DNA from 4 places in the Anaerobacillus sp. MEB173 genome. Region 4 is predicted to be linked to each of the others. Evidence: predicted binding sites of a transcription regulator. Region 4 holds the regulator's gene; each other region holds the start of a gene.
What was found. Region 4 encodes LexA, which represses DNA repair genes until DNA is damaged. Its sites were predicted from a motif close to CGAACATATGTTCG; they were not measured.
Positions count from the first base shown of each region.

Region 1: ruvA (Holliday junction branch migration protein RuvA) is a predicted target of LexA. The motif match lies at 5,037-5,050, and genes of this name have one in related genera.
Region 2: ACJ2A9_RS11605 (Y-family DNA polymerase) is a predicted target of LexA. The motif match lies at 2,097-2,110, and genes of this name have one in related genera.
Region 3: parE (DNA topoisomerase IV subunit B) is a predicted target of LexA. The motif match lies at 5,590-5,603, and genes of this name have one in related genera.

Region 1 is NZ_JBJMAU010000002.1:419,878-428,078, reverse strand. Features, by position in the region: gene nadC (carboxylating nicotinate-nucleotide diphosphorylase) at 1-43, shown strand, start outside; gene nadA (quinolinate synthase NadA) at 45-1,148, shown strand; gene safA (SafA/ExsA family spore coat assembly protein) at 1,516-2,883, shown strand; gene ACJ2A9_RS06680 (YhcN/YlaJ family sporulation lipoprotein) at 3,037-4,185, shown strand; gene ACJ2A9_RS06675 (BofC C-terminal domain-containing protein) at 4,362-4,931, shown strand; gene ruvA (Holliday junction branch migration protein RuvA) at 5,069-5,692, shown strand; gene ruvB (Holliday junction branch migration DNA helicase RuvB) at 5,717-6,718, shown strand; gene ACJ2A9_RS06660 (DUF2905 domain-containing protein) at 6,724-6,933, shown strand; gene queA (tRNA preQ1(34) S-adenosylmethionine ribosyltransferase-isomerase QueA) at 7,027-8,073, shown strand; gene tgt (tRNA guanosine(34) transglycosylase Tgt) at 8,107-8,201, shown strand, end outside.
Region 2 is NZ_JBJMAU010000004.1:336,371-344,571, reverse strand. Features, by position in the region: gene ACJ2A9_RS11620 (flagellar assembly protein A) at 1-1,238, shown strand, start outside; gene ACJ2A9_RS11615 (STAS domain-containing protein) at 1,252-1,563, shown strand; gene ACJ2A9_RS11610 (PilZ domain-containing protein) at 1,616-1,984, shown strand; gene ACJ2A9_RS11605 (Y-family DNA polymerase) at 2,170-3,432, shown strand; gene ACJ2A9_RS11600 (YolD-like family protein) at 3,571-3,906, shown strand; gene ACJ2A9_RS11595 (hypothetical protein) at 4,048-4,341, shown strand; gene ACJ2A9_RS11590 (hypothetical protein) at 4,495-5,430, shown strand; gene ACJ2A9_RS11585 (low molecular weight protein-tyrosine-phosphatase) at 5,430-5,900, shown strand; gene ACJ2A9_RS11580 (H-type small acid-soluble spore protein) at 5,952-6,131, opposite strand; gene asnB (asparagine synthase (glutamine-hydrolyzing)) at 6,308-8,155, shown strand.
Region 3 is NZ_JBJMAU010000001.1:303,199-311,399, forward strand. Features, by position in the region: cyclic di-GMP riboswitch class I at 1-14, opposite strand, end outside; gene ACJ2A9_RS01500 (Flp family type IVb pilin) at 27-194, opposite strand; cyclic di-GMP riboswitch class I at 279-364, opposite strand; gene ACJ2A9_RS01505 (DUF192 domain-containing protein) at 618-956, shown strand; gene parC (DNA topoisomerase IV subunit A) at 1,039-3,477, opposite strand; gene parE (DNA topoisomerase IV subunit B) at 3,480-5,459, opposite strand; gene ACJ2A9_RS01520 (CoA-binding protein) at 5,948-6,361, opposite strand; gene ACJ2A9_RS01525 (spore coat associated protein CotJA) at 6,559-6,795, shown strand; gene ACJ2A9_RS01530 (spore coat protein CotJB) at 6,785-7,051, shown strand; gene ACJ2A9_RS01535 (manganese catalase family protein) at 7,079-7,648, shown strand; gene nfsA (oxygen-insensitive NADPH nitroreductase) at 7,727-8,201, opposite strand, start outside.
Region 4 is NZ_JBJMAU010000003.1:36,939-45,139, forward strand. Features, by position in the region: gene tkt (transketolase) at 1-1,777, opposite strand, end outside; gene ACJ2A9_RS07865 (DUF896 domain-containing protein) at 1,904-2,137, opposite strand; gene ACJ2A9_RS07870 (YneB family resolvase-like protein) at 2,180-2,827, opposite strand; gene yneA (cell division suppressor protein YneA) at 2,835-3,128, opposite strand; gene lexA (transcriptional repressor LexA) at 3,277-3,903, shown strand; gene ACJ2A9_RS07885 (Hsp20/alpha crystallin family protein) at 4,025-4,486, shown strand; gene glnA (type I glutamate--ammonia ligase) at 4,539-5,876, opposite strand; gene ACJ2A9_RS07895 (MerR family transcriptional regulator) at 5,925-6,332, opposite strand; gene ACJ2A9_RS07900 (methionine gamma-lyase family protein) at 6,568-7,836, opposite strand; gene hflX (GTPase HflX) at 7,872-8,201, opposite strand, start outside.

The sequences.
Region 1 (8,201 bases), on a different contig from region 4:
AGGTTTAGATATTAGCTTTAATTTACAAGGAGGGAAAAAATAATATGGGTTTACTTGATGTCGTGAATACACCAACAACATTACCTGATAAATACAAAAAGATGACTATAGAAGAAATGGAACAACGTGTACGTGAAATTAAGGAACACTTTGGTGAACGGCTATATCTGCCATGTCACCATTACCAAAAGGATGAAGTAGTTCAATTTGCGGATGCAACTGGTGACTCATTAAAATTGGCACAACTCTCAGCGCAAAATAAAAAGGCAGACTATATTGTCTTTTGCGGCGTTCATTTTATGGCAGAGACAGCTGATATTCTAACAAGTCCAGATCAAAAGGTCATTTTGCCTGATATGCGAGCAGGCTGTACGATGGCAGATATGGCAGATATGGACCAAACTGATCGTGCCTGGAAAGTAATGCAAGAGACATTTGGGGATACGATTTTACCACTTACGTATGTGAACAGCACAGCTGCAATAAAGGCATTTTGCGGACGAAATGGCGGTGCGACGGTTACCTCCTCAAATGCAAAAGAAATGCTGAAGTGGGCTTTTACAGAAAAAGAAAGAATTTTATTTTTACCAGATCAACATTTAGGCAGGAATACAGCTTATGATTTAGGGATTCCACTTGAGCAAATGGCAATTTGGGATCCAATTAAAGAAAAATTCGAATATGATGGTGATTTACAGCAAGTAAGGATTATTTTATGGAAAGGTCATTGCTCTGTTCATGAGAAGTTTACAGTTGAAAATATTAACGAACTTCGTGAGAATGACCCTGAAGTAAATATTATCGTTCACCCAGAATGTACATTTGATGTTGTTCAGCTTTCGGACTTAGCAGGTTCAACCTCGTTTATTATTAAAACAATTGAACAAGCACCTGCAGGCAGCAAATGGGCAGTTGGAACGGAAATGAACCTTGTTAATCGTCTAACGGATACGCATAAGGACAAAGAGGTATTTTCATTAAATCCGAATATGTGCCCATGTCTTACAATGAACAGAATTGATTTACCTCACCTCCTTTGGGCTTTAGAAACAATTGAGCAAGGAGAGACAATAAATCAAATTTCAGTTGATCAAGACATCGCTATTGATGCGACAAAAGCGTTAGAGAGAATGCTTGAAAGAGCGTAAAAAGCGAATTAATAATTAATAATTAATAATTTAGAATTGTTGAATGTAATACCAATGAAGAATTTCATGTAATTCTTTGAATTACTAACAATTTAATTTTATATTTAACATTAGAAACGTTGTCATTCTGATAACGTTTCTTTTTCATATTAATTATTAATTATTAATTATTAATTCTAAAACTCTAAACTCTAAACTCTAAACTCTAAACTCTTCTCATCTTTAAAGTGGTATATCCAGCCATTTCTCCGCATAGATTTGTGCTGAGGGCTCTTATTTTAAGTCATATTAGGTTTATGGATATTAGTGGCGATTTGCCTACAACTGCATAGGATGTAAAGAATTTGTTTAGGGAGGGAGAAAAGACGTGAAAATCCATATTGTCCAAAAAGGGGAAACGCTTTGGAACTTATCTAAAAAGTATGGGGTTGATTTTGAACAGTTAAAAGCCGTCAATAGTCAGTTAAGTAACCCCGATATGCTAATGCCAGGAATGAAAATTAAAGTCCCGACTGGCGGTGTTCCAGTAAAAAAACAAGCAGTAAAAAAAGAGGCGCAAGTTTCACCGGCACCAGCTCCACCTGTTAAGGAAAAACCGATTGAGCACGTAGCTCCAAAAGTAAAGGAGAAGCCGAAAGTCGAGATGCCACCTCCGCCGAAAATGAAAGCACCTTCTCCACCGAAGGTAAAAATACCGGTTCAGCCTAAAATTAATATGCCGATTACGCAAAAACAACAACAAATGGAAATGAATTTTAATATTTATAAACAAGCACAGCCAAAGCCAAAGGAAGAAAAATTACCTGTTTCACCTATTGCAGAGGTGAAACCTGAAAAACCTGTAGCGAAACCGATAAAGGAGCATGTTGAAGTGAAAAAACCTATGCATGTATCACCACAGATGATGCCATCAGTCCAACCACAGATGATGCCATTTCCACCGTGTCCACCGCTTGTACCTATTTCACCAGTGATGCCTGGATGTGCTTATCCTCCGTCAGCAATAGCACCGACTATGATGCCATGCACACCTTGTGGAACTGGAGCAGCACCGCAAATGATGGGACCGGGAATGATGCCGTATGGAGCAGCACCGCAAATGATGGGACCGGGAATGATGCCGTATGGAGCAGCACCGCAAATGATGGGACCGGGAATGATGCCGTATGGAGCACCACCACAAATGATGGGACCAGGGATGCCGTATGAAGCAGCGCCACAAATGATGGGACCAGGGATGCCGTATGAAGCAGCGCCACAAATGATGGGGCCAGGAATGCCGTATGGATCACCACATATGCAAGGACCCGATCCATCACAAATGATGCCACCAACACAGCCAGGAATGCCCCCGCAGATGATGGCCCCTGGTCTTGATGATGATCTTGATTTAGATGATCAAGATTTTATAGATGAAGACTTTGACTTTGATATGGATACTCCAGCTGTGCCACAACTTCCTTATCCGGGCGACAGTGGTATGCCTCCAAGTGGAATGGCGCAAACAGGAGTACCACAGCCAGGAATGTCTCCATATATGAATTATGGTCCTATGCCAGGAGGAATGATGTCAGGGTTTGGCGGTGCACCAGCTGGATATCCATCTGGAATGCCAATGCCACAACATTATAGTCAACAGTTCATGCCTAGAGCGATGTATGAAGAACAACAAAATGTTACTGGCAGTAATCAAGAAAGTGTTAATATTGAGCAAAATAAGGATGAAAATGCTTAATTAAAAAAAGAGGCGATCTTACAAGGATCGTCTCTTTTTAGGTTGGAAGTAATACTGGAAGATAACTAAATTTTAGTGTTAACTTCCTAGAAGTAACAGAGTATTTTAGGCGTCCTCTTGCCATCATAATTGGTGAAAGGGGGTTTTCAAAATATGAAGAAGCTTGCTATATCAATTTCGGCGGCAACATTAATTATGGGTACTCTTGTAGGGTGTGGTGCAGGTCAGCAAGGATATGGTACAGATAATAACCGACATGGTGGAACCGTAGGGTTGCAAACTACACAACAGCAAGATAGAGGTTATTTTGGGTGGAACCGTGCTGGTGAGGGTCCAATTACCGATATGGTAACACGTGATGACCGACCTGGCAGAGGCTTTAATAATGTGACTGATCGTAACCGTACCGGTATGACCGGTTTTAGAGGTAATCGAACAGGAACATTCGCACCATATGGAACAACAAGACAAAGTCCTGGAGTACAGAGTCCTCATGTAACTGGTCGTACGAACCAAGGTGCTGGGACTGGATTATTTGGTGAACGTCGTGGTGATACAAATATGTTCGGCGGACGTCAAGGTACAACAGGATTTGGTACAAACCGTGGCAACACAAACTTTGGAGCAAACCATGGGTTTGGTCGTAATGAAACGACTGGATGGTTTGGTACAAACCGTGGTAATCAAGGATTAGGAACTAACCGTGGTGCTACAGGTTTTGGAACAAACCGAGGAGGAACTGGTATTACTGGTGACAGACCAGGAATGGTTGATAATGCAGGGACTCTTCGTGGTGCACGTACAAATATGACTGGTTCAGGAATTCAGCGTCATGAGGATAATTACTGGCCACAGGGCAATGAAACAGCACGTCAAGGAAACAGAGCATTAGGAAACCGCGGTACAACTGGCTTACAACAAGGTACAACAGGTCAGCGTGGAATGAACTATCATAAAGATTATGATGGTCAAACTGCTCAACGTATCGCAAGTCGTGTTAACAACATTGAAAATGTTAATGACGCACGTGTTATTGTTAATGATGATACAATTCTAGTTGGTGTCGATACTGACGGAAGAAATTCACAAAATGTTGAACAAAAAATTCGTCAAACAGTTCAAGGAATGGCTGATGGCAAGCAAGTTCGTGTCGTAACTGACCGTGATGAAGTAAACCAAATTCGTACAGCCGATGATCGATTACGTGGAGGAACAGCTTTTGAAGAAGTTGGAGCTACACTAGGTGATATGGTTGGTGACCTTGGTCGAATGTTCCAACGCCCATTTGAGCGATCTCGATAATGTATGATCTAAAAAGGAGCAGGACTACCTGTTCCTTTTTTTTGATCGTTTATAAACTAAAATCTGAGGAAAAATGGATAATAATTAAGAATTTGGGCAAACTGATAATGTAAAATATATGTAATACATGCCTCTTCTTTATTGCAGAGAGCAGAGTAGAAATGGTGGTGATTTATATGAATATTCGATTTGGTTATGGAATCGTAAGTGTAATGACGATTTTATTTGTAATTTTTCTTTTGCTTATTATTAGTGTAGTTAACAATGAAGTTATTGCAATTACTGAGGAAAATCATCCACCAACAGAAAAGAATGAAAATGCTTTTGAAGTGATGGGGCCTAAGTCTGTTGAAGTAATTTTGCAACGGGTATACTTAGACGGTGAAGTAAGTGAAGAAATTGTGGAAGAAGTCATTTGGTCAATGGAAGATTTTTGGGCATTTTATGAGAACTGGAATTTAGTAGACCAATCAGAATCTCAAGTGATATTCCAACAGGAAGTTGATGATATCTCTCCGTTATTAAAAATTAATGGTTATTTTGGGATTTCACCAGAAGGAGTTTTAAGAATTTATGAAGGAAAGCCTAATGAAGAAAAGGTCATTCATTCATTTTTTCAAATAAATACAAAAAAATTAAAGAGCCACCAGCAGAGTGAGTTGCAGGAAGGCATTCCGGTTTTATCAAGAGACCATTATGAAAAGGTTATTCAAACGATGAAAAAATATGCAGTAAACGAATTATAAATGGATGAAGAAGTGAGCTGACTAAAAAATCTTAGCAGCTCATTTCTTTTTTTACATCTATTGTTTCAACTGTGTCAAATAACGGGGACTATGATAAAATAGGTAGAAATAAGTGTTCGCATAAGGAGCAGAGAATAGTGATTGAGTTTATTGTTGGAAAATTAGAGTATATTGATCCACAATCAATTGTAGTGGAAAATAACGGAATTGGGTATCAGGTTTTTTGTCCGAATCCTTTTGCATTTCAAGGAGAAATGGACAAGATAATGAAAGTATTTACATATCATTATGTTAGGGAAGATATCCAACGATTATATGGATTTAAAACTAGAAATGAGCGGGCTTTATTTGAAAAATTATTAAATGTTTCAGGGATTGGTCCAAAAGGCGCGCTAGCGATCCTTGCATCAGGACAACCGGAACAAGTGGTAAGTGCAATTGAAGAGGAAGATGAGAAATTTTTAGTGAAATTTCCTGGTGTAGGAAAGAAAACAGCAAGACAAATTATCCTTGATTTAAAAGGGAAATTAACTGACTTTTTGCCAACGACACTCGAAATGAGTGGATTATTTGCTAATCAAAATAATGAAGTCGCTGAGCCTCAGACTAACCAGGCATTATCGGAAGCGATTGAAGCGTTGCGGACTCTTGGCTATGTTGAGAAAGAAATCAAGAAAATTACACCTAAGCTAGAAGATGAAAAAGGATTATCAACTGATCAGTATATTAAAAAAGCACTGCAATTGTTATTAAACGGGTAATTTTCTCGTAAAGTAGGTGAGAACATGGATGATCGAATGGTTTCTGCCCAATCGCAGTTTGATGATGACTCTGTCGAAGGAAGTTTACGACCACAGTATCTTTGTGAATATATTGGGCAAGAAAAAGTTAAACAAAATTTGCAAGTATTCATAGAAGCAGCAAAAATGCGTGAAGAATCTCTCGACCATGTGTTGCTATACGGTCCCCCTGGTCTTGGAAAAACAACGTTATCTACCATCATTGCCAATGAAATGAATGTTCAGATTCGTACAACATCAGGGCCGGCAATTGAACGTCCGGGAGATTTAGCTGCAATTCTGACCTCTCTTGAACCGGGAGATGTTCTATTTATAGATGAAATTCACCGGCTTAATCGGGTAGTCGAAGAAGTATTGTACCCGGCTATGGAAGATTTTTGTTTGGATATTGTGATAGGAAAGGGGCCGACTGCCCGTTCAGTACGAGTGGATTTACCACCATTTACATTAGTAGGAGCAACGACAAGGGCTGGTCTCTTATCTGCACCGTTGAGAGATCGATTTGGAGTTTTAAGTCGATTAGAATATTATACAATTGATGATTTGGCCAAGATTATTATGAGGACTTCTGAAATCTTTCAAGTAGAGTTAGAACAATCGGCAAGTTATGAACTTGCAAGAAGATCCAGAGGAACACCTCGAATCGCAAATCGTTTATTACGTCGGGTTCGTGATTTTGCCCAAGTGGAAGGAAATGGGAAGATTACACAGCAATTAACAGAAGTAGCCTTAGAAAAGTTACAGGTAGATCGTTTAGGATTAGATGATATTGATCATAAATTATTAATAGGAATTATAGAGAGGTTTAGAGGAGGTCCGGTTGGATTAGAAACAATTGCTGCAACAATTGGTGAAGAAGCCCACACAATTGAGGATGTGTATGAACCTTACTTATTACAAATAGGTTTTTTACAAAGGACCTCGCGCGGGAGAGTTGTCACTCCGAAAGCGTATGAACATTTTCAGTTGGAGGTGCCGAAGTCGTGAACAATATGCCAAAGGTTCTCATTGCGATAGGAATCTTATTAATTGTCGTCGGCTTATTATGGCAAGTTGGAGGGAAATATTTCAATTTAGGGAAGTTGCCTGGGGACATACTTTTTAAAAAAGGAAACACGACGGTATACTTCCCGATTGTCACTTCTATTGTCATTAGTATTGTTCTGTCATTAATTTTTTATTTAATTGGCAGATTTCGTTAAAATGTACTTGTCTTCATGTATGCTGTTTTGTATGCTATATAAGATTGTTTTTTAAAAGAAAGAGTAAACTAAGAATAAAAAGGTGACTACATCATGAGAGTAAGTGATTTTGATTTTAACTTGCCAGAGAGTTTGATTGCACAAACGCCTTTATTGGACCGTAGTGCATCGAGACTTATGGTTTTGGATCGTCAAACTGGGAAAGTGATTCACGAGAATTTCACAGCAATTATTGATTATTTAAATAAGGGAGATTGCCTTGTATTAAATGACACCCGAGTATTGCCTGCACGACTGTTCGGAGAAAAGAAAGAGACAGGGGCAAAGATTGAAGTTCTATTATTGAAACAATTGGAAAATGATCAGTGGGAAACATTAGTCAAGCCGGCAAAACGTGTAAGAAAAGGAACCGTATTATCTTTTGGTAATGGACTTCTAGAAGGGGAATGTATTGAAGAATTAGAGCATGGGGGGCGCATTATTCATTTTAAATATAGCGGTATTTTTCATGAAATCCTAGATCAATTAGGAGAGATGCCCTTACCACCATATATACATGAACAACTTGAAGATCAAGAAAGATACCAAACGGTTTTTGCAAAACACCGTGGTTCTGCAGCAGCACCTACAGCAGGGTTACACTTTACGGAAGAATTGCTGCAGAAGATTGAGGAGAAGGGTGTCCATATTGCCTACATTACTCTTCATGTCGGTTTAGGTACCTTCCGACCAGTATCTGTTGAAAGTGTTGATGAACACGAAATGCATGCTGAATTTTACCAAATGACGGCAGGAACCGCTCAGTTGTTAAATAAGGTTAAAGATGAAGGTGGGAGAATTCTGTCTGTTGGAACGACATCGACGCGAACACTTGAAACAATTGCGAATGAAGGTAATGGACGCTTTCTTGAATCATCAGGCTGGACTGATATTTTCATCTATCCTGGTTACCAATTTACAGCCATTGATGGGATGATTACAAATTTCCACTTGCCTAAATCAACATTGGTTATGCTAGTAAGTGCGCTTGCAGGAAGAGATCATATATTACATGCATATAATGAAGCCGTTAAGCAACAATACCGTTTCTTTAGTTTTGGTGATGCTATGTTTATAACGAATTTGGATGATAATAGTTAGTGTTTGTGTTTTTTTTAGAAGGGAGTTCAATTCATGACAGCAGCAGTTCGATATGAACTTATAAAAACATGTAAACAATCAGGGGCAAGGCTTGGAAAGTTACATACTCCACATGGTGTGATTGAAAC
Region 2 (8,201 bases), on a different contig from region 4:
AACAGAATGGTCCCAAAGAAAAAGAGGATGGAAGTGTCGACTTTCGAGAAATTAGAACAATTCCTACAGTCGATCGTGGAAAAGTAGTTGCCATCATCCACCCTCCTGTCCCTGGTCAAATAGGTTATACCGTAACGAATGATCCACTGCCTGCCAAACAAACCTTTCCGATTATTTTACAGGCCGGAAAAGGAGTAATGGTTATTGATGACAAAGTAGTCGCAACAGAACCTGGTCGTCCTAAAATAGAAAAAAGGGGACAACTTGTAAAAATATCGATCATGTCTAAATTAATTCATCATGGTAATGTCGATATATCATCAGGAAACATCAATTTTAAAGGTGATGTCGAGATAACAGGTTACATTGAGGACAGAATGATAGTAGAGGCCGTTGGCGACATTACAGTTCATAAAACTGTCAATATGGCTACACTTACTGCCTCAGGTGCAATTGTTACGTATGGTAATATTGTTGGTGGAGAACTATCAGCAGGAAAACATAATATGCTTATTACGGAATTAGGCCATCTCCTTGGGATTTTGTATCAAAGCATTGAAAAAATGGTTCAGGTCATTAATCAACTTACGGAATCTCCAGCCTTTAAACCAAATGATCTTACAAATGGTGGATTACAACCGTTAATAAGGATTCTTTTAGAAAGAAAATTTAAAGGATTTCCTACTTTAGCAAAAAAATACGTGGACGTAGTACGAAGAGGAGAAGACTATTTGGAGGATGATATTTGGAGAGAAGTAGCAGTCTCCTTATCACAATTATTTCTCTCATTAACAAATGAAATCACTTCACTTGAACGAATTAAACAATTATCGGAAAAAATGAAAGAGTTACATGAGGTTAGTGAAACCCCTGTTGAACCTAATTCTTATATAACGATCCCGAGTGCCTCTAATAGTAGCCTTTATTGTAGCGGAAATATCCTTATTTTAGGTCAAGGGTGTGTCAATACAAAAGTTCATGCTGGTGGGATGTTAAAAGTTAATGGTATTATTCGGGGTGGAGAAGTATATGGACGGTTAGGGGCTGAAATTAATGAAACAGGATCAGAAAGTGGCACGCCAACGATTGTAGCCGTCCCAAATGATCAAAAAATTAAGATTAAGACTGCAATGGAAGGTACAATTCTTAGATTTGGTCATATAAAATATACGTTAGAGAAAACGATGTATAATCTTGTAGCGAAATTAGATGAAAATGATTCGGTTGTTTTTGAATAATAGGGGTGATTGTATGTTTAGTTTTTCAATCAAAGAAACGGATAATGCCATTGAAGTAATCTTTGCAGGAGATTTGGATATTGAAGGTACAGAAGTTGTAGAAAATGAATTGATTCCAGCTCTCAATAACTGCCAAAGAGTGAATATAGACTTTACAGATGTTCCATTTGTTGATTCTTCTGGAATGGGATTGTTATTAGATTTAGTTCAGACATTAAAAGAAAAGGGAACAATCGTTACGATAACTAAAGTTAGTGAGGAAGTGATGGATGTTTTTGATCTTTTGCAAATTCCAGAGATATTAGGATCAGACGTTTTTGTTTAAGCTTTTCTGCAGCTGATATTTACGAAAAAGGTTAATGTCGGGAGAGGGGAAAATGAGGTATAAACGGGCAGAAACATTTAGATATGAATTTGGCAGGCCGCTAGAGTGTGAATTTAAGATAATTAAAATAAATGGAGGGGACAAAGCTAGTAATCCAGGTAAAGCTAAACTCCATGATATCAGTCCAAGTGGGTTGAAAATTTCAACAAATTTAAACTTACTTTGTCATAAAAATGAGGTAGAGTTAGAGGTTCAGTTTACTTTGTTTTCCTGTTTTGTTGTGAGGGGAAAAATTGTCTGGCAAAAGCTGGATCGATATGGTGAATATTTTTATGGAGTAAATCTATTTATAGATGATAAAGGAAAAGATGAACTAATTAATGACTTGAAAAATTATATTCAAAAAGAAAGAGTTATATAAGAATAAAGTGGCTTAAAGCAATTTCATCTTGTCTAAGAGCCAAAATACGGGGATGTCTCAAGAACAAAGAGACAGTTCCCGTTATTTTTTTGCACAAATTTCCAATTGAAATCGAACATATATTCCTTTATAATGACATATACTACGAACGTAAGTTCTTTATAAATGTGAAAGGAACGATGGATATGAGGATCGATTACGATTCATTTCCAAAACGAACGATTTTTTGTGTAGATATGAAAAGCTTTTATGCAAGTTGTTCTGCTGTTTTACTTGGTCTTGACCCATTAACGACCTATCTTGCAGTTGTTGGAGATACAGAACGGGAGGGAAGTGTCGTACTAGCGGCAACTCCTCCATTAAAACAGGATTTCGGTATTAAAACAGGGAGCAGGCTCTTTGATATTCCTAATGACCCGCGAATACACATCGTGAATGCACAAATGTCGACGTATTTAAAAACATCAATCGCAATTACGGAGCTGTTTCATCGGTATGTACCGATGGAATGTATTCATACGTACAGTGTAGATGAAAGTTTTCTGCAGGTCGATGGGACAACGAGACTATGGGGAGATAAGTTCTCTCTTGCTGAACAAATAAAAGAAGAGATGCAAAAAGAATTTGGTTTAAGCTGTGCAATCGGAATAGGACCTAATATGCTGATGGCGAAACTATGCCTTGATTTAGAAGCAAAAAAGAAGGGGATTGCTGAGTGGACGTATGATCAAGTGGAAGCAAAGCTTTGGCCAGTTTCACCATTAAGTAAAATGTGGGGGATCGGTACGAGAATGGAAGAGCGCTTGCATCGTCTTGGGATTCGTACTGTTGGTCAACTGGCAAATTATCCACGCCATTTATTGGAGAAGAAGTTCGGCGTGATGGGTAACCAGCTCTATTATCATGCACATGGAGTTGATTTATCTGACTTAGGCGCTCCCATTATGCAAGGACAAATCAGTTTTGGAAAAAGCCAAATGCTATTACGTGATTATACAAAGAAGAAAGAGATTAAGCATGTCATACTTGAAATGTGTGAGGAAGTAGCAAGAAGAGCGAGAACAGCCAACAAAGCAGGCAGAACAATCAGTCTGGGCATTGGTTACAGTAAGAAAGAAGGCGGGGGAGGGTTTCACCGCTCTCAGACAATTGCTGAACCAACGAACATGACAATGGAGATTTATCAGACATGTTTGCAGTTGTTTGAAAAGCATTTTGATGAGCGAACAGTGCGGAAAATCTCAATTTCACTCTCAAATGTTGTTGACGATGATCAGCTGCAGCTAAATTTATTTGATCATAGGAAACCAAAACAAAGAGAGATTGGCTATGTAATGGATGCTATTCGGCAAAAATACGGCTCCAACGCCTTACTGCGAGCCGTCTCCTACACAACCGCAGGCACAGCCAGACATCGGGGAAGACTTGTAGGAGGGCATAAGGCGTAAATGTAAAATTAAAAATTTAAAATGTAAAATTGGTTCGGGATGATTCAGGGATGTTTTAAAAGAATGCTTCGATGAAAATCTCTCAAAAATTTTAAATTTTACATTTTAAATTTTACATTCAAAAAGGGGGTTTTCAACGTGATTCGTGATCGGGGGAATATTAAGTGGACGGCGATGATGCTGCCTGAGCATGTCGAGATGCTTAAAACGTTAGAGGAAAAAACAGTGTACAAAACAAAGCCTATTGTTGATGAACAGCAGCTTACAGAAATGAATGAAACACTTTGTGAGGCGATGGCTGAAAATCAGTCACTTTATTTTACGTATTTTCAACATCATAATTATCATGTTCTTGTCGGAAAAGTTCATGATTTTGATCAAGTCAATGAGAAGCTTCGTATTAAGGATTATTTTGAACATGTCCATATTTTAGACATAAAAAATGTTATTGATATAAGGATCGACAACGATTGACAAGGTTCTTTCTTTGGTGAATTCGAGTTCACGGAGCTGTAATTTAATTTTCACAAATTGGTAACAACATTTTTTTCTAAAAATGTTATAGTTAATACGGGTTAAGGAAAACCATAAAAAAAGATAGGAAGTGAAGAGAACGTGATCGTTCAAGGCTTGATTGAAACCAAAGAATATTTTACTGGGGAAACGAAGGATAATTACTTTGTCATTTATGAAAAGTTTGAAAACACAGATGCTGTATTTAAAGGAAACATCGTAGAAGAAAACCATTGCGGTACAGAGGAATTTATTCAAATTTTACGCGGAAATGAAGAGTGCAGCTGTTCCCTTAGAAATGTGATTAGTTTTCGGGTTGGTGATCAATGTAAGTCAGTAGATGAAATCTTACTTAAAATTAAAAGCGAACATAAAGACATTTTTAAGTCTAATTAATTATAATAGTAAAATAAAATGCCCCTTCCATATGAATATTGGAAGGGGTTTTTCATTTTTAGGAAAAAAACTATCCTTAAAAATAGTAACGCAGATTAAAAAAGATTATGCGATAATAAAGTTAAATGGATAGAGATAAAGGGGAGAAGGAACATGTACACTGCTGTTTTTGCATCACCGCGAACGAAAGTAGGACTATCTACAGTTGTAGAGTCATTACTGGGTTGGCTACAGGAAGAAACGAGTTTTCGAGTTGCAGTCTTTCATTGGACGGAAAAAGAGAGAGGCCTTTCAACCGAAGAACTTTTAAATAAGACGAATGAGCAAATTTGTGAAATGAATACGTTTTACTTCAAGGATTTGCAGCATTTATCAGAGGAACAATATCATGAACTGCAAGCAAAGTTAGAGAATTGTTTTGATATTTTACTAGTGGATTTACCACTATTTAAAAAAATGGATTACCTTCATATTATTGAAAGTGCTGACCGTTTATTTTTGTTGCATAAAGAAGGAGTGACTTCTACAATAGCAGCAGAGTTAGAAATGTACATGCAAAAATCAAGAAAAATCCAAAAGAGTCGAATCTCTTCATTTAGAACAAAAATAGGTGAACAGAATAAAGTATTACTGTTTGAAGAAGTACAATCAGCACCAAACAACTTAGGCTTTATTCATGAATTAGGCGATGATAAACCTGTTGATGTTGGGCTGTTAGGCGAAGTGTTACATGGAGAATTTGTCATTAAAGAATTAAAAAAGCGAACAAATGAAAAGATAGATAGAGCAATAGAAAGCATAGTAGCAGACATAACAAAGAGTGAAGATTTTCTCCAATTATTAATGGAACGGATTGATCAAATTGACATTCCATTTCAAGACAAGCTTCTGCTGCAAAGATATTTTTTTCTCCGCTTGTATCTAGGTCAGGAGCCGTTGGAGGCTGTAAATGATATTTTTAAAATGTACCAGGCATTTTTCCCGGAAGAACTTCTGAGGCAGTTTGAGTTTGAATTGAATTTAAGTAAGATTCAGTTTTCATTTAACGGTTCGGAAGAGAAAATAAAAGAGGAAGAGATGGTGAGATAATGGTTCGTGTATTATTTGTTTGTTTAGGAAATATTTGCCGGTCTCCTATGGCTGAGGCTGTGTTTCGGCATAAAGTATCAGAGGCAAATCTTAATCATCAAATCGAGATTGATTCAGCAGGTACTGGACATTGGCATGTTGGTAAAGGTCCTCATGAAGGAACGAGAACAATTTTAAACGAGAACAACATCAGTTATGAAGGGATTGTTGCTCGTCAAGTTGTGGAAGATGATTTAACAAGTTATGATTATATCATTGCAATGGACGCCGAAAATCTTGGTCATTTACATCGAATGGCTGGCAGAACGAATACAGGTGAAATTGCGAGATTGCTTGACTTTTTACCTAAGGCAAAGATGGAAGACGTCCCCGACCCTTATTTCACAGGGAACTTTGAAGAAGTATACAGTTTGGTTGACGGGGCATGTGAAGAGTTGTTATCGTACATTTGTAAGCAAAAACAATTATGAAGATAAAGATGACACTTTAAATTTTAAGGTGTCATCTTTTTATTGCTCAGATTATTGCTCAACGAGTTCATGAATAGGCACGGTCATTTCATCGTCAGGCTTTTCTCTTGTGTAAACTCTAGCTGTTTCACTTTTATCATCGACATTTTGAATCCAAACAGGTGTCCCATTATAGCGAACGATAATTTCCTCAGGTGATTCAATGATTTGCTGCGCACGCATGATATCCATTCGTTCTCCTCCTTCATACCGTTTTTATTATTATTTTCAAATACAGGGAAATTATTCTACTGCTATTGTCAGATAATCATCCAGTAAAAAAATTAAGAGGCACACAAAATCAATCACACATCAAACAGAAAACGAATATTGTATACCAAATACCAAAACTCAAGGGGTTGATGTGGATGTGTGGGATTACTGGATGGGTGGATTGGCAACGTGATTTACGGGTGGAAGAGGGAACGTTAGAAAAAATGGCACGTACTTTATCAAGAAGAGGGCCAGATGATTTAAATGTTTGGAGTTGTAAACAGGCAGCTTTTGGTCATACACGTCTAATTGTTGTCGATCCAGAAGGCGGCGTTCAGCCCATGACAAAAACAGTTGGCGATCGTTCTTTTACAATTGCTTATAACGGAGAGCTGTATAACACAGAGGATCTAAGAAAAGAGTTACTGCAGCGCGGACACAAATTCAGCTCACATTCAGACACGGAGGTATTGCTGACGGCATTTATTGAATGGGGTCCGGATTGTTTAGAGAGGTTAAATGGTATCTTTGCGTTTGCAATATGGAATACGAAAGATCATCACCTGTTTATCGCACGTGATCGTCTCGGTGTAAAACCACTGTTCTATACGGAGAAGGCTGGTGGACTTATTTTCGGTTCAGAAATAAAAGCACTACTTGCTCACCCAATGGTTAAAGCGGAAGTGGATGCCGAAGGGTTAGCGGAGGTGTTTGGTTTAGGGCCATCAAGGACACCAGGGCATGGCGTGTTTTGTGGGATCCATGAATTAAGGCCCGGTCACGCGATGCATTTTACGAATAATGGTGTGAAAATAACTCGTTATTGGAATGTACAAAGTAAAGAACATTATGACAATGTGGAAGAAACAGCAAGAAATATCCATGACATTTTACAAAATGCTGTTGAGCGCCAGTTAGTTGCCGACGTACCAGTGGCAACATTTTTATCAGGTGGTGTTGATTCAAGCGCATTGACCGCTTTTGCTAGTCACTATTTTAAAAGAGAAGGAAGAGGTCCTCTTCATACGTACTCTATTGACTATGTTGATAATGAAAAATATTTTAAAGCAAATGAATTTCAACCAAATGCAGATGGACCGTGGATTAAAATTGTTTCTGATGCATTGGGAACAATCCATCATACCCATGTCATTCAGACAGACCAGTTAGTTGAAGCTCTAAAAGAAGCAGTACATGTCCGTGATATGCCGGGGATGGCTGACATTGATTCTTCATTATTATGGTTTTGTAAGCAAGTAAAAAAAGATGTGACGGTCGGACTTTCAGGCGAATGTGCAGATGAAATCTTTGGTGGCTATCCGTGGTTCCGCAGAGAAGAAGATTTAACTCGTGGCGGATTCCCATGGATGAGATCAACAAAAGAGCGTGAGCAGCTCCTTCATCCAGAATGGCGTAAAAAACTTAATCTCGAAAGCTATTTGCACGATCGCTATAACGAAACGTTAAAAGAAGTGCCGCTCTTGCCTGGTGAAAGTAAGGAATCTGCAAAAAGAAGAGAACTGTTCTACTTTAACATGGTTTGGTTTATGACAACATTACTGGACCGTAAAGACCGGATGAGCATGGGAGCAAGCTTTGAGGCAAGGGTTCCGTTTGCTGATCATCGGCTTGTAGAATACGTTTGGAATATTCCATGGGAAATGAAAAACCTGGATGGAAGAGAGAAAGGGATCTTACGTAAGGCATTAGAAGGCGTCCTCCCACATGATGTGCTTTATCGTAAAAAAAGCCCTTATCCAAAAACGCATAATCCGCATTACACGAATGCTGTAAAAAAATGGTTATTAGAGATTATCGACAACCGAAATGCTCCGATCCTTCAGCTCATTGATGAACAGAAAGTTCGTGACATTGTGAATACAGACGGGGAAGCATTTAAAGTGCCTTGGTTCGGTCAACTAATGAGCGGTCCTCAACTGATTGCTCATTTATCACAAATGAATACGTGGTTGGAAGATTATAAGATTGAGATAAGAGGATAGGTTTTGTGGAAAGCAGCCCGGGAACGTGCTGCTTTTTAATTAATAG
Region 3 (8,201 bases), on a different contig from region 4:
TGCCTTTATCATTTTTTATTTATCTATTAATTTAAGATAGAGTCTTTTAACGCTTCAACCTTAGTTTTTAATGCATCTCCAAAGGCAACGAATGCTGCAATTGCTCCAACTGCAATTACTCCTAAAATTAAGCCGTACTCTGTCATTCCTTGTCCTTCTTCTTCTTTTACAAATCGTTTTACTGCGTTCATCATTGCGTGTGACCACCTTTCAAAATGTTTGGTTTTTGTCATAAAAAAATACTACTCCCCGAAGAATAGTATCTGGTGATCACTATTTTCGGCAACTGGCTGGCATATCGCTTTTCGATGAAGCCCCTCTAGTTTTGCGTCCCAAGATTTCCCTTGGTTTGCCCTTATCATAATTTTATAAAAAGCAACAACAAGCTTCCTGTTTGTTGTTGTCGAAGTGTGTCATTGCTTATGAACTAATATTATCACCCGAATTAATATTGTACAATAGCAACATTATTCCTCTATTACCAAAAAATACACCTATATTAAATCGTTTATTTTACATATAATACGCTCAATCTTAATAAAATAAGTCCGTTATATCTACGTTTTTTTAATGTTTGTTACTATTAATTATGAGATAGAGTAAAAGGTCGTGAGGAAATGAAATTAATTTCAGGGAATCAAATACATAATATTCCAATAACAATTTCAAATTATGATACATTTTTTCAAAGAACAAAAGGGTTAATGTTTCGTTTTAAGCCGATTGTTAATGAAGGAATAATACTTTCCCCATGTAATTCGATTCATATGTTTTTTATGTTTTTCTCGATCGATGTTGTATTTATAAATGCCAATAATGAAATTGTTTTTGTTAAGGAACATGTAAAACCATGGACAGCAATTTTTCCGGTAAAAAATGCAAAAGCAGCAATCGAGTTACCGGCTGGTACCATTTCAAAATATTCCATTCAAAAAGGAGACAGAATTGAGCTTTAGCAGAAAAGCACCAGAACATTACCCCGAACAAAAAATAACTATCAAACAGAGGTAGCTCCGTTTGATAGTTATTTTCACCTTACTATTCTTTTTCCGGTACAATTTCTTTCCATACATCAACAACCAGTCCGACTTGATTTTCATCAAGAACAAATGAACCATTACTGTATCGGTCGGTTGGGTTTAATTGCTGTGAATCTATGACTTCAATATGACCTTTTTCAGCTTGTATGAACATTTGTTCGTCCCCTTCAGTTATTACTTCAAAAGCAACAATACGATGTGGATTTCGCTTTAATTCCCGGAGCATGATTAGACCGCGCTTTGCACGTGACGTCTTCTCAAACTCACTTAATTTCATCTTCTTCATCGCACCCCGTTGTGTGACAACGAATAATTCAGCATACTGATCAGTCGCAATCACTTTGCCGTTCACAACTAAATCATCTTCTTTTAAATTAATCCCTTTTACACCTGAAGCACGTTGACCGACAATGCTGACTTCCTCTTCACTGTACCAGAGTCCGTAGCCAAAATGAGTAACAAGGAAAACATCATTTGTTCCATCGGTTAAAAAGACATCAACGACTTCATCATCCTCTTCTTTTAATTTTAATGCCATTAGTGCCCTTGAAGTTCGTTGTGCTTTATATAACGTCAGCTCTGACTTTTTAATCATTCCTTTTTTCGTTATGAACAGAAGGAAATAACCGCCATTAAATTCTTGAATTGGAATGGCTTGAATAATTTGATCATCACGTTCCATCGTGACAATATTTGCGACATGCTGACCGCTATCCTTCCAGCGTATATCCGGAAGCTGATGGACTGGAATATACAAGTAATTTCCCTTTTTCGTAAACAGTAACAGCGTATCGGTTGTACTCATGTCAAAGTGAGCAAGCAGCCTGTCCGTCTCTTTCATTCCGGGACTTTCCCCGTTTGAGGCGGCATATGAGCGCGGGCTCGTCCGTTTTACATAGCCGTCCTTCGTGACTGTTACCACCGTGTCTTCTTGAGGAACCATTACTTCCAAGTTGATCTTAATTTCCTCAATCTCATCCTCGATCACAGTTCTACGCTCATCAACAAACTGCTTTTTATTTTTAAGCAGCTCTTTCTTAATAACAGAAATTAATTTCTTTTCACTGCCTAAAATTTCTTGAAGTTGCTTGATCTTCTTATCGAGTTCATCAGCCTCTTTTTCAAGTGTAGTCACATCGGTATTCGTAAGGCGATATAGCTGTAATGTCACAATCGCTTCTGATTGAGCCTCAGTAAAGCCAAAACGGGCGATTAAGTTATCCTTTGCATCACGCTTATCCTTGGAGGCGCGAATCGTTTCGATCACTTCATCAAGAATTGAAATCGCTTTGATGAGACCTTCAACTACATGCTGACGCTCCTCAGCTTTGCGCAATTCATACTTAGAACGCTTTGTTACAACGTCCTTCTGATGGTCAATGTATGCTTGCAGCAGCTTTTTTAGGCCCATTAGCTGTGGTGTTTTGTTGTAGATCGCCACCATATTAAAGTTATATGAAATCTGTAAATCTGTATTTTTATATAAATAGTTTAAAATGCCATTCGCATCGGCATCTTTTCGTAATTCAACGACAATTCGAAGTCCTGTTCTGTCTGTTTCATCACGTACTTCAGCAATCCCGTCAACTTTTTTATCCAAACGAAGCTCATCCATTTTCTTTACGAGGTTCGCTTTAACAATTTCATAAGGAATTTCAGTGATGACAATTTGCTGTTTTCCACCTTTAACCGTTTCAATTTCTGTTTTCCCGCGAACAACAACTTTTCCCTTACCTGTTTCGTATGCTTTACGGATGCCATCCTTCCCTTGAATCGTTCCTCCAGTTGGAAAATCTGGCCCTTTTACAATTTTCATCAACTCATCTAATGAAACAGATGGGTTTTCCATTTGCAAGATGACACCATCAATAACTTCACCTAAATGATGCGGTGGAATATCCGTTGCATATCCGGCTGAAATCCCAGTTGAACCATTGACAAGCAAATTTGGATACATTGCTGGTAAGACAACCGGCTCTTCGAGTGAATCATCAAAGTTCGGGATAAAATCGACGGTTTCCTTCTCAATATCACGTAAAAGCTCAGACGAAATCGCGGACAACCTTGCTTCTGTATAACGCATTGCTGCAGGTGGATCACCGTCAATTGAACCATTGTTACCATGCATTTCAATCAGTAGATTGCGCAATTTCCAATCCTGACTCATTCGAACCATTGCTTCATACACCGAGGAGTCACCGTGCGGGTGATAGTTACCAATGACATTACCAACTGTTTTTGCTGATTTACGGAACGGCTTATCGGCCGTATTCCCATCTTTGTACATCGCATATAAAATACGGCGTTGTACTGGCTTTAAGCCGTCTCTTGCATCAGGCAAGGCACGGTCTTGAATAATGTATTTACTATAGCGACCAAATCGATCCCCAATGACATCTTCTAGGGGGAGGTCTAAATAACGTTCATCTGATAGCAAAATTACATACCCCCTCTGTCAATTGAAAGATTTTCGTTTTCTAAAATATTTGTTTCCTCATCTAATCCGAATGCAACATTTGTTTCAATCCATTTCCGACGCGGCTCTACTTTATCACCCATCAGTGTTGAAACGCGACGTTCAGCTCTTGCAGCATCATCGATTTTAACACGAATAAGTGTTCTCGTTTCAGGGTCCATTGTTGTTTCCCACAGCTGAGTAGCATCCATTTCACCAAGACCTTTGTAGCGCTGAATAATATAACCTTTACCGACCTTTTTAATCGCGTCCTTTAAACCGTCTTCGTCCCAGGCGTATTCAATCACTTCTTTCTTACCGGTCCCTTTACTTACTTTATAAAGCGGCGGCAGAGCAATATATACTTTGCCTACTTCAATTAACGGACGCATATAACGGTAGAAGAATGTCAGCAACAATACTTGTATATGAGCGCCATCTGTATCAGCATCCGTCATAATAATAATCTTATCGTAATTGATATCTTCCACTTTGAAATCAGCACCGACATCGCCGCCAATGGCATAGATGATCGTTTTAATTTCCTCATTTTTCATAATATCCGCAAGCTTTGCTTTTTCCGTGTTGATGACTTTTCCGCGCAGAGGCAGAACAGCCTGAAACTTGCGATCACGTCCTTGCTTTGCAGATCCACCGGCAGAATCACCCTCAACAAGATATAATTCGTTGCGCTCTGAGTTTTTCGATTGTGCAGGCGTAAGTTTACCGCTAAGCATCGCATCTTTACGCTTGTTTTTCTTGCCGCTTCTCGCTTCTTCCCGGGCTTTACGGGCTGCCTCCCTTGCTTGTGCTGCTTTAATAGACTTTTTAATGAGCATATTACTCATTTCCGGGTTTTCCTCAAGGAAAAAGGACAGCTTCTCTGACACAACTGCGTCAACAGCAGAACGAGCCTCAGGTGTTCCAAGCTTCCCTTTCGTTTGACCCTCAAACTGCAGCTTTTCTTCAGGTACACGAATCGAAATGACAGCAGTAAAGCCTTCACGAATATCAGAACCGTCTAAGTTTTTGTCTTTTTCTTTTAATAAATTGACCTTCCTAGCATATTCATTCACAACACGCGTAAGCGCTGTTTTCGCACCTGACTCATGGGTACCGCCGTCTTTCGTACGTACATTATTAACAAAGGAAAGTACGTTCTCCGTGTAGGCATCATTAAATTGAAACGAAAACTCAACGGAAATTCCATTTTGTTCGCCTTGAAAAAATACAACTGGATGTAATGTTTCTTTATCCTCATTCAAATATTCAACGAACGCTTCAATCCCGGTTTCGTAATGAAAAAGTTCATGATTTTCCTCATGCCCTTTGCGTTCATCTTTAATTTCAATCTTTAACCCTTTAAGTAAAAAGGCTGCTTCACGTAAACGTTCAGTTATGGTCTCAAAATTGTAAGTTGTGGTACTGAATATGCTCGGATCAGGTTTGAAGTGAATCTTTGTTCCCGTTTTCTTTGTTGTTCCGACTTTTTCAAGTGTTGTTACTGGTTTCCCTCCATTTTCAAAGCGCTGTTTAAAAATATGACCGTCACGCTTTATTTCTACTTCAAGCCATTCTGAAAGGGCATTCACAACAGAAGCCCCAACACCATGTAAACCACCGCTTGTCGCGTATCCGCCTTGCCCGAATTTTCCCCCTGCATGGAGAATCGTTAGGATAACTTCGGGAGTTGGCTTACCCATTTTATGCATACCCGTTGGCATCCCGCGCCCTTCATCACTAACACTAATACTATTATCTTTATGTATGATTACTTTAATATGGTCACCATATCCAGCTAATACTTCGTCGACTGAATTATCAACGATTTCATAGACAAGATGGTGCAATCCTCGACTATCTGTACTTCCTATATACATCCCTGGACGTTTCCTTACCGCCTCAAGACCTTCTAAAACTTGTATCGCATCATCATTATATTCAATTGTTTTTTTTGTAGCCAAAGTGGAAACTCCTTTCCATTTCATATCAAAAATAGAGCGTTTCCATTACGATAATTGCTCTATGTAATGTCGTTTATATTTACGCTTTGCAGGGCTTTCTATTTTAGCATATCGCTATTACGTTGTGTTACAAAAAATTTTTCGGCAATGAACCTGACTGGTATAAAGTATTCCATTTTATGAAAGACAAGCAAAGTCACTTATGTTTCATTTTACCGATAATTTCTTCATTCGCAAACTTTTTTCTACATCAACGGCTTAATCCCCTTTAATCTTCAGCGAAAATTTTTTTATAAGTGGACTATTATTCGGCTGTTTTTAGTTGTAAAAAATTAAAAGGGAATATAAGCAAGCCGTTTCATAGTAGGATATACCATACATCAATTCATATCTAAAAAACGTATGCTCATATGCGTTTTCTTAAAAAAACATTAACTGAACTAAAAAATAAAGAACCTCTAATCTAAAAATAGAGGCTCTTTCATCCATTATTTTGTCATTGCATGTTCGACTTTAATGCAACGATCCATGATCACTGTAATTTCTTTTTCTTTTAAGTAGTCATAGGCTTCTTCATTCGCGACACCTAATTGTGCCCAGAAGACGTCAGGGTTAATTTCAGCTGCTTCCTTCGCGATCTCTGGTAAAAATTCGCTGCGACGAAATACATTAACAATATCGACGTGTCCCTCAATCTCCTTTAATGAGCCAACAGACTTCACACCTAATACTTCATCTACACTTGGGTTAACAGGAATGATGTCATAACCCGCATCTTGCATTGCTTTTGATACCATATACGAAGTTCGCTCTGGGTTGTTTGATAAGCCAACAACAGCAATTCGCTTACTGTTCTTTAAAATTTCTTTAATTTCTTCTCGACTAGGATTCTCAATAGGCATTGGATTCCCTCCTTCATTATCAATAGAAAATATAACCAATTTTATTGTAGCTTATTCTCTCCGCGAAAACAAAACAGTTTGCTTATTAAACTGTGTCTTTACGAAGTCATTTTTTCACGAATTTATGAAAAATGGTCCTTACATTTACGAAGACGATCGTCTTTTTAAATGTAATCATAAACATAAGGAGGATTAAAATGGAGTTTACACCGATAAAATACTGGCACCCTTATATTAGTCCATTTGACCCTTGTCCGCCTATGAGAGTAAAGTGTTATTCAACTCCGCCACATTTGTATATTTGCTATCAACCCTATGGCTGGCCGCAATTTTCACCTCGAGAAGCACTTTATGCCGGTACGTTATGGCCTGCTCTTTACGACCCATATAAAGGCCCGTGCAATCAATTGGGGGTGAGAAATAATGAGTCATAAACAGCTGCCACCTGAGTTTTACCCGTTAATGGAACAGCTTCAAGCAATTGATTTTGTTCTTGTTGAATTAACACTGTACTTAGATACTCATCCCAATGATGTAGAGGCAATCCGTCAGTTTAACACATGCGCCAAGCAACGAAAATATATTAAACGTCAGGTTGAAGCAATTTATGGTCCACTTCAGCAATATGGAAACAGCTACAGCGGTTGTCCGTGGAACTGGAATGACTCACCATGGCCATGGCAAATATAGCGAAGCGAAGGGGGATCTAACGAAAACATGTGGATTTATGAGAAGAAACTACAATATCCGGTAAAAGTAAGTCAATGTAACCCGCAATTAGCAAAATATTTAATTGAGCAATATGGTGGTGCTGATGGTGAATTAGCTGCAGCTCTTCGTTATCTCAATCAGCGTTATTCCATCCCCGATAAGGTTGTAGGGTTATTAACAGATATCGGAACAGAGGAATTTGCGCACCTTGAAATGATAGCAACAATGGTTTATAAGCTGACAAAGGATGCCACACCAGAACAAATGAAAGCAGCTGGACTGGGTGATCATTATGCGAACCATGATAAAGCATTATTTTATCATAATGCTGCTGGTGTTCCGTGGACCGCATCTTACATTGCAGCAAAAGGAGATCCTATCGCTGATTTGTATGAAGATATTGCCGCAGAAGAAAAAGCACGGGCAACGTACCAATGGCTCATCGATATGTCCGATGACCCGGATATTAATGATAGTTTAGCATTCTTACGTGAGCGTGAAATCATCCATTCCCTGCGCTTTAGAGAAGCAGTTGAAATATTAAAAGAAGAACGTGACCGGAAAAAGTTTTTTTAAAAGGTCCAAAAAAAAACAGAAAGGTGTACTCAAACTGAGCACCTTTCTGCTTTAATATAATTATTGTAAATTATAGTGTTACTGATTTGAAAACCCCTTTTTCTCTATGAACTCTTTCATATACATTCTCTTTGGCTGTTCAAGCATTTTCATCATTTGCTCGGACCAGCGATCGGTTCTCTTTCCTTTTGTCCGTTCTGTGTAATAAGCAGATACAATGTCATCATACTGCTTGATTTGCTCTTTATACTGTCTCTCATCTTGCATATACTCGTCCTCATGGTAAATATGTTCCAAAGGAAGACGTGGTTTTTTCGATGAGGAATGTGCCGGATAGCCAACACTTAAGCCAAATAATGGGATCACTCGTTTCGGTACATTTAACAGCTTACTTACCTCAACAAGATTATTTCGTAATCCTCCAATATAACATATACCTAAGCCCATTGATTCTGCTGCCATTGCTGCATTTTGCGCGGCAAGTGCGGCATCAATCACAGCAACCATGAATTTTTCAGTACTTTCAAGTGACTCTGTAATATCTACGTTTTCA
Region 4 (8,201 bases):
TCTCAAAACGGTCCCAGCTTGGCATACTTACAACTGAAGCATAAATGCCTTCTTTTTCAAGAGCTTGTTGTGCTTCCACCGCTAAAGGTACTTCAGATCCAGTCGCTAATAAAAGTGCAACTGCTTCACCTTTTGCTTTAGATACAACATAGGCACCTTTTTTTACACCTTCATAAGCATGCTGTGCAGTCCCTTCAAGTGTCATTAAATTTTGACGCGTTAATACTAATGCTGTCGGTTCATCTTTACTTTCTAACGCTACCTTCCAAGCAGCTATAGTTTCATTACTGTCACCAGGGCGGATAACAGAAAGACCAGGCATTGCACGCAGTGACTGCAATTGTTCAACTGGTTCATGTGTTGGACCATCCTCACCGACTGCAATACTATCATGAGTAAATACATACGTTACTGGCAGCTTCATTAATGCAGCCAAACGAATAGCCGGACGTAAATAATCAGAGAATACAAAGAATGTTGCACCGAATGCTTTTACCCCACCATGAAGTGCCATCCCGTTTAGTGCAGCTCCCATTGCAAACTCACGGACACCGAACCACACATTACGGCCACTATAATCTTCAGCATTATAGTTTGCTTCATCCTTGATTAACGTCTTGTTTGATGAAGCTAAATCGGCAGAACCTCCGAATAATTGCGGAACAGTCTTCGCAAAAGCATTGATTGCTTCTCCTGAAGAAGAGCGTGTCGCTACATTATCTTTGCCAGCTTCGTAAACTGGGACATTTGCATCCCATCCAGCAGGAAGCTCGTTATTTATCGCTGATCGTAGTTGCTTTGCAAGTTCAGGGTGTGCTTTCTCATAATCAGCAAATAAATCATTCCATTGCTGTTCTTTACTAGCACTTGCCTCCTTTAGAGTAGCAAAATGTTCAGCTACCTCCGCAGGAACATGAAAGTCTTCTTCAAACGTCCATTTATAAGCTTCTTTTGTCAGTTTTACTTCATCTAAACCTAATGGCGCACCATGTGATGCTGATTTACCGGATTTGTTCGGGGATCCGTATCCAATCACAGTTTTCACTTCAATAAGTGTCGGACGGCTTTCATCAGCTTTTGCTTCAGTAATTGCTTTTTCGATTGCTGCTAAGTCATTTCCATCTTCAACACGAATGACTTGCCAGCCATAAGCTTTATAGCGATCTTCTACACTCTCTGAGAATGATAAATTTAAATCACCATCAAGTGAAATATCATTTGAATCATAAAGGACAATTAATCGACCAAGCTTTAAATGTCCAGCAAGTGATGCTGCTTCAGCAGATACACCTTCCATAAGGTCACCGTCACCGCAAATACTATATGTATAATGATCTACAAGATTATAATTTTCTCGGTTATATATTGCAGCCATATGACGTTCTACCATTGCCATACCTACTGCCATAGCAACGCCTTGTCCAAGTGGGCCTGTTGTTGCATCTACACCTGGAGTATGACCAAACTCCGGGTGACCAGGTGTCTTACTTCCCCACTGACGGAAGTTTTTTAATTCTTCCATTGAAAGGTCATAACCTGTTAAATGTAAAAGACTGTATAGTAACGCTGAACCATGCCCAGCTGATAATACAAAACGGTCACGATTAAACCACTCTGGATTACTAGGATTGTGATTCATCACTTTTCCAAATAAAGTATAAGCCATAGGAGCAGCTCCCATTGGTAGCCCCGGATGCCCTGAATTTGCTTTTTCAATGCTATCAATTGATAGTGTACGAATTGTACTTACTGCTAATTGATCAATATCCACCGTCATATTGTTCATCCTTTCTGTCCACACATGAGTTTCATTCACGCTTTTCATCATATACTTTCTTTTTGTTTTTAACAAGCAATGTAGTTAAAATTTTTCTTGTTTTGTCAATTATTGATAAGAATAAATTTAATTTAATTTTCGACGTTTCTTACTCTCTTTTAATTTCTTAGGTGTGACATCCGTTCCTTTTTCATCGACTACTTTAATCGAGTGAAGTTGGTTTGTCATCGAAGATCTGAATTTAGAAATATATTCTGTTCGTAATTGCTTTTGCTCCGCTTCCTCTTCTTTTGTTAAGCGCTCTGTTTTTGCTTTGTTAGCGAGCTCATTTATTCTCGATATTTTTTCTTTTGACAGCATTAAGTTTCCTCCAATATAACAAAATTAATCAACTATACACTATCAATTTTCTTCAAGATTTTCAATGTATTCAGTATAACGACGATGAACAGTTGCTTTTGAAACATCGTAGCCAAACCCTCTTAATGTTGCCGCGATCTCATGGAATGTAAGTTTCATTTCACGCAGGCGAATAATTTCAGAGGTAGGAACCTTTTTTCGGTCGCGCCCGCCTTGATCATTATTTTTTAAATTTTCTAATGGGTTATACCCTTTTTTTACTGCTGCTCTCATTCCTCGTTTTATTTTCATGTTGTGAATTTTTCTTTGATACTCTTCTACAATACTTACAATTTCTAACACCATCGAATCTGTATCAGAAAGCTGTAATGTACCGTGATCATTAACAGTATATACGTTCGCTCCATATTTATGAATTTGGTGAAGGACTGCTATTTTGGTGTTCCCTCTTCCAAGTCGTGTATCGTCTTGTATTAATAAAGCTTGTGCTTTCTTCTCCTTTAAATCTAGAAGCACTTCTAAAATACCTTCCCGATCAATTTCATAGCCGCTTTCTCTTTCTTCAATTACTTTTATTACTGTCAAATCATGTTGGTGTGCTAATTTTATCAGTTCTTCTTTTTGTCTTTCTAAAGACGTTGTCTGCGTTTCTTTCTCTGTGCTTACTCGACAATAGATAATTGCGTTCATTAATTGTTTACTCCTTACTTGCTACTGGGATCATTAGCGTTTGACCAGGATATAGTTTATCTCGGTCAATTTTATTTACCTTTTCTACCCACCTGATCAACTCAGAAAATGTTAATCCCGTATCATACATTTCTCCAATAGACCACAATGTATCACCTTCCTTCACAATGACTTCTTGTGTAGGCAGGCTATTATATGAATTAGCTGAAACGACAATGGATGTCATCATCATGATAATAATGACGATAAAAATTACGATATACGATAAATCTTGTAAATTAGTAGATATTCTATTATTCAATGGTATCACCTCTTAGGAATGTTTGTTCGTATATTAATTATAAGAGGAACTTTTGTTCCCGTCAAGTGTTAGAACTTATGTTTGCTCAATGTTATTTTGCATGGTATACTATTTTTAAGAATAATTGATAAAGTGGGGTGCAACAAACATGGCACAACTATCAAAAAGACAACAAGATATTTTAGATTTTATTAAAGCCGAAGTAAAGAGAAAAGGGTACCCACCTTCTGTGAGAGAAATTGGGGAAGCAGTAGGTTTAGCCTCAAGCTCCACTGTACACGGTCACCTTTCTAGACTAGAGAAAAAAGGATTAATTCGCCGTGATCCAACAAAACCTCGAGCAATTGAAATATTAGATATATCAGATGAATCTTCTAAACAAGTTTCTGAGAGTATAACTGTTTACGTTCCTGTTGTTGGGAAAGTTACTGCCGGAGAACCAATTACTGCTATTGAAAATGTAGAAGAATACTTACCATTACCAGAACGACTCGTTTCTGATGACAAGGTCTTTATCCTTGTTATCGATGGAGACAGTATGATTGAAGCTGGAATCTACGATAAAGATATGGTAATCGTGAGACAGCAGCAAACAGCTAATAATGGTGATATTGTTGTAGCTATGACCGAGGAACACGAAGCAACTGTTAAACGTTTCTTTAAAGAAAAAGACTACATCCGGTTACAACCCGAAAACTCAACATTGGAACCTATCATTTTAAGTAATTGTACAATTTTAGGTAAGGTCATTGGCGTTTTTAGAACAATTCATTAATGTTAAGAAAAACACTAGATTTCGAAAATCTAGTGTTTTTCTATTTTGTAATAAAATGCCCACTCACATTCCTTACTTTTTCATACATTACAGAAAGAACATTTCAGAAGGTGGAATGAGTATGTCAAAAAAAGAGGATCGTCCACTTCCTAAACCTATGAAAGGGCTTATGGATGCAATTGATTCATTTTTTAGTCAGAATCAGGTACAAGATGTGATGCAATCTATTGATTCTTTTTTCCAACAGGGATTAACATGGCACTCAATTCCTGTCTACGTTTATGACATGGAATCTGAAATCGTTGTAGAAGCAGAATTACCGGGATATAATCGCAACGAAATAAAAATAGAATTCATTGATAGTTATTTAAAACTATCCATAAAACATAGTAAAGAACTGAATGATAAGAATAATAAAACCAATACTTTTCAAAAAAACAGATCATCAAGGAATACGGAACGAATGGTCTACTTACCACCTAATCTAATTACAAGAGCTGCTAAAGCTTCAATGGAAGACGGGCTTTTAACGATCAACATCCCTAAAAGAAGACCTCGACGTCAGACCATTGATATTGAATAACACAATTTCGATGCAAAGAAACCCTCAACATTTGTTGAGGGTTTTTAGTATTTTAATAAGTCGATAAGTATTGCTCGCGCTCCCAAGGGTGAACTTGTGTGCGGAACATATCCCATTCAATTTCTTTTGCTTCAACAAAGTGCTCTACTGCATGTTCACCTAGTGCGTTAATGATCACTTCGTCTTTTACTAAGTTATCAAGAGCTTCTTTTAATGTTGCTGGTAAGTCAGCGATACCTTCTTTTTCACGCTCTTCTTTACTCATTACATAAATATTACGATCAGTCGGAGCTGGAGGAGTTAATTTATTCTTAATTCCATCTAAACCAGCCGCAAGCATTACCGCCATTGCTAAATAAGGGTTTGCTGCTGGATCTGGGCTTCGAACTTCAACACGTGTACTTAATCCACGTGAAGACGGTATACGAATTAATGGACTACGGTTCTTCATAGACCATGCAACATAACATGGCGCTTCATAACCTGGAACTAAACGCTTGTATGAATTGACTGTTGGGTTTGTGATCGCTGTAAATGCTTCTGCGTGTTTTAAAATACCCGCAAGGAAATGCATAGCAGTTTCACTTAAACCTGTTTCAGTGCTTGGATCATAAAAGACATTTTCGTTACCTTTAAATAATGACATGTTCGCGTGCATTCCTGAACCATTCACACCAAATAAAGGTTTTGGCATAAAGGTAGCGTGAAGACCATGCTTACGAGCAATTGTTTTTACCACTAATTTAAATGTTTGAATATCATCACAGCTGCGAATTGCATCTGCATATTTAAAATCAATTTCATGTTGCCCTGGTGCAACCTCATGGTGCGATGCTTCCATTTCAAAGCCCATATCTTCAAGCTCAAGAACAATATCACGACGGCAGTTTTCACCTAAGTCAGTTGGTGCTAAATCAAAGTAGCCGCCTTTATCATTTAACTCAAGAGTTGGCTCTCCATTTTCATCATTCTTAAATAAGAAAAATTCTGGTTCAGGACCAATATTAAAACTTGTAAAACCTAATTCTTCTGCTTCCTTAAGTACACGTTTTAAGATTCCACGTGGATCTCCTTCAAATGGTGTTTGGTCTGCATTATAAACGTCGCAAATTAAACGCGCCACTTTCCCTTTTTCCGGAGACCAAGGGAAGATTACCCATGTATCTAAATCTGGGTATAAGTACATATCAGATTCTTCAATACGAACAAAACCTTCTATTGAAGATCCATCAAACATCATCAAATTATTTAAAGCTTTAGTTAGCTGACTAACCGGAATCTCTACGTTTTTAATAATTCCTAATAAGTCAGTAAACTGTAAGCGAATAAATCGTACATTTTCCTCTTCTGCCATGCGTAAGATATCTTCTTTGGTGTATTTTGAAGCCATAATCGAATTCCTCCTAGAAAAATATATTGATTGAAAAAATAATTGATTTTAGTGGAAAAATCGTGAAAGTTCTCCTTGAATGAGCGAAGCTTTCCCATGTCTGCCGGCCATCATCAATTCTTTTTTCAAGTGCTTCCTAAATTCACGGTTTGTTAAATTCTTTTGTTCTGATTTTTGTTCCTGAGTCTTTATCAGTTCAGCCTCAATTGCTTGCTCTTTCAACATAAAGACTTGTTTAATTCCAGATACATAAACTCCCTGTTCAATTAATGATTTTATTTCTAATAAACGATCTACATCATTAAAAGAAAATAACCTTTGATTTCCACTTGTCCGAGCTGGATGAATGAGTTCATGTTCTTCATAGTAACGAATTTGTCTAGCTGATAATTCCGTTAATTTTTTGACAATTCCAATCGGAAAAAGCGGCATGTTACGACGAATTGTATCCCCCATAACAATCCTCCTTAAACACTATCAATCATTAAGAATATTTGATTAATTACTACTAGAATACATGATGTTAGTTATAGTGTCAAACGAATGTGAGATAATCTGACATACATTTTTTTTATAAAAAGGCTCAGTTAAAGTTTGATGTTGATTTTTGGCTCGTTTTATGGAAGGTTAGAATGAACTGAAAAAAGAAAGAGGAAGTAACACACTATTACTTTCCCTCCCCAAAAATTATTTACAGTTTAATCATTTCATTTTTCATTAGTGTATCTACCGCAGTTATTATTCCAATTTTTACATGGGAATATGTAAGCCCACCTTGGACATACGCGACATACGGCGGTCTTAATGGACCGTCTGCAGTAAATTCTATACTTGCACCTTGAATAAACGTTCCTGCTGCCATAATCACATCATCTTCGTATCCCGGCATATAACTTGGATAAGGAGTTACATGAGCATTAATTGGGGATGCCGATTGAACTGCTTGGCAAAATGCAATCATACTTTTTGGTTCATCAAATTGAACAGACTGAATTAAATCAGTTCGCACACTATCCCAAGCTGGGTTTGTATTGAGGCCAAGTCTGTCAAGGAATGCAGCTGTAAATACTGCTCCCTTTAACGCTTGCCCAACAATATGGGGTGCGAGGAAGAACCCCTGATACATTTCTAATAAACTATAAAGAGATGCTCCACCTTCACTGCCGATCCCAGGTGCAGCTAAACGAAATGATGCTAATTCGATAAGTTCTTTCTTCCCAACTAAGTAACCCCCAGTTTTGACAATTCCGCCACCCGGGTTTTTGATTAGAGAACCTGCCATAATATCAGCTCCAACGTGGCAAGGCTCCATAGTCTCTACAAATTCACCATAACAGTTATCAACAAAAACGATAATATCTTCTTTCACTTCTTTTACAAAACGAATCATTTCTTTAATTTGTTCTATTGTAAATGAAGGACGATTATCATAGCCTTTTGAACGTTGAATTCCAATCATTTTTGTTTGCGGGCCAATTGCTTTTGCGACGCACTCAAAATCAACTTGCCCTTTGTCTGTAAGCGGGATTGAATGATATCCGATTTGGTACTCTTTTAAGGAGCCATGTCCAGAACCACGAATTCCAACGATTTCCTCTAACGTATCATAGGGCTTTCCGGTTATATAAATTAATTCATCGTTCGGACGTAAAATTCCAAACAAAGCAACGGCTATCGCATGGGTACCTGAAATGATTTGCGGACGAACTAATCCGGCTTCAGCGCCAAATACCTTCGCATATACCTTTTCAAGCGTATCACGACCAATGTCATCATAACCATAGCCTGTTGATGGTGTGAAATGAAATTCTGAAATTTGATATTCTCGAAACGTTTGTAAAACTCGAAGTTGATTGATCTCAACAATTTCATCAATTTTCTTATGGACATCTTTAATTTGTTTCTCTATTTCTATAACAATCGGTTTTACTACTCTACCATTTGTAAAATGCTCATACATTCTTCTTCACCTTTTCTATCCTTACATCTTCACAATTACTTTCTATTTTCCAATAGCTTTCCTGCAATAGCAAGCGAAGGATGTACATATCCTTTGTATTCATATACTTCTTTATCATTATTCCATTTACGTTCAGTAATAATTGTTTGTGACTGACATTGGGAAATGAACTTTCCATCTTCACTTTGTATATACACATGATAAAAATCCATTTGATTAATGAGCAGACTTTCAATTGTCTTACAAAGCTTTCGTAAATCATCATTATTAAATGCGGAAATAACAATTGAATTTGTTCCTTCAGTTGGTACAAAATCCGGTGTCATTTGATCTCGTTTGTTATAAACAGTTAATAGTGGAATCTG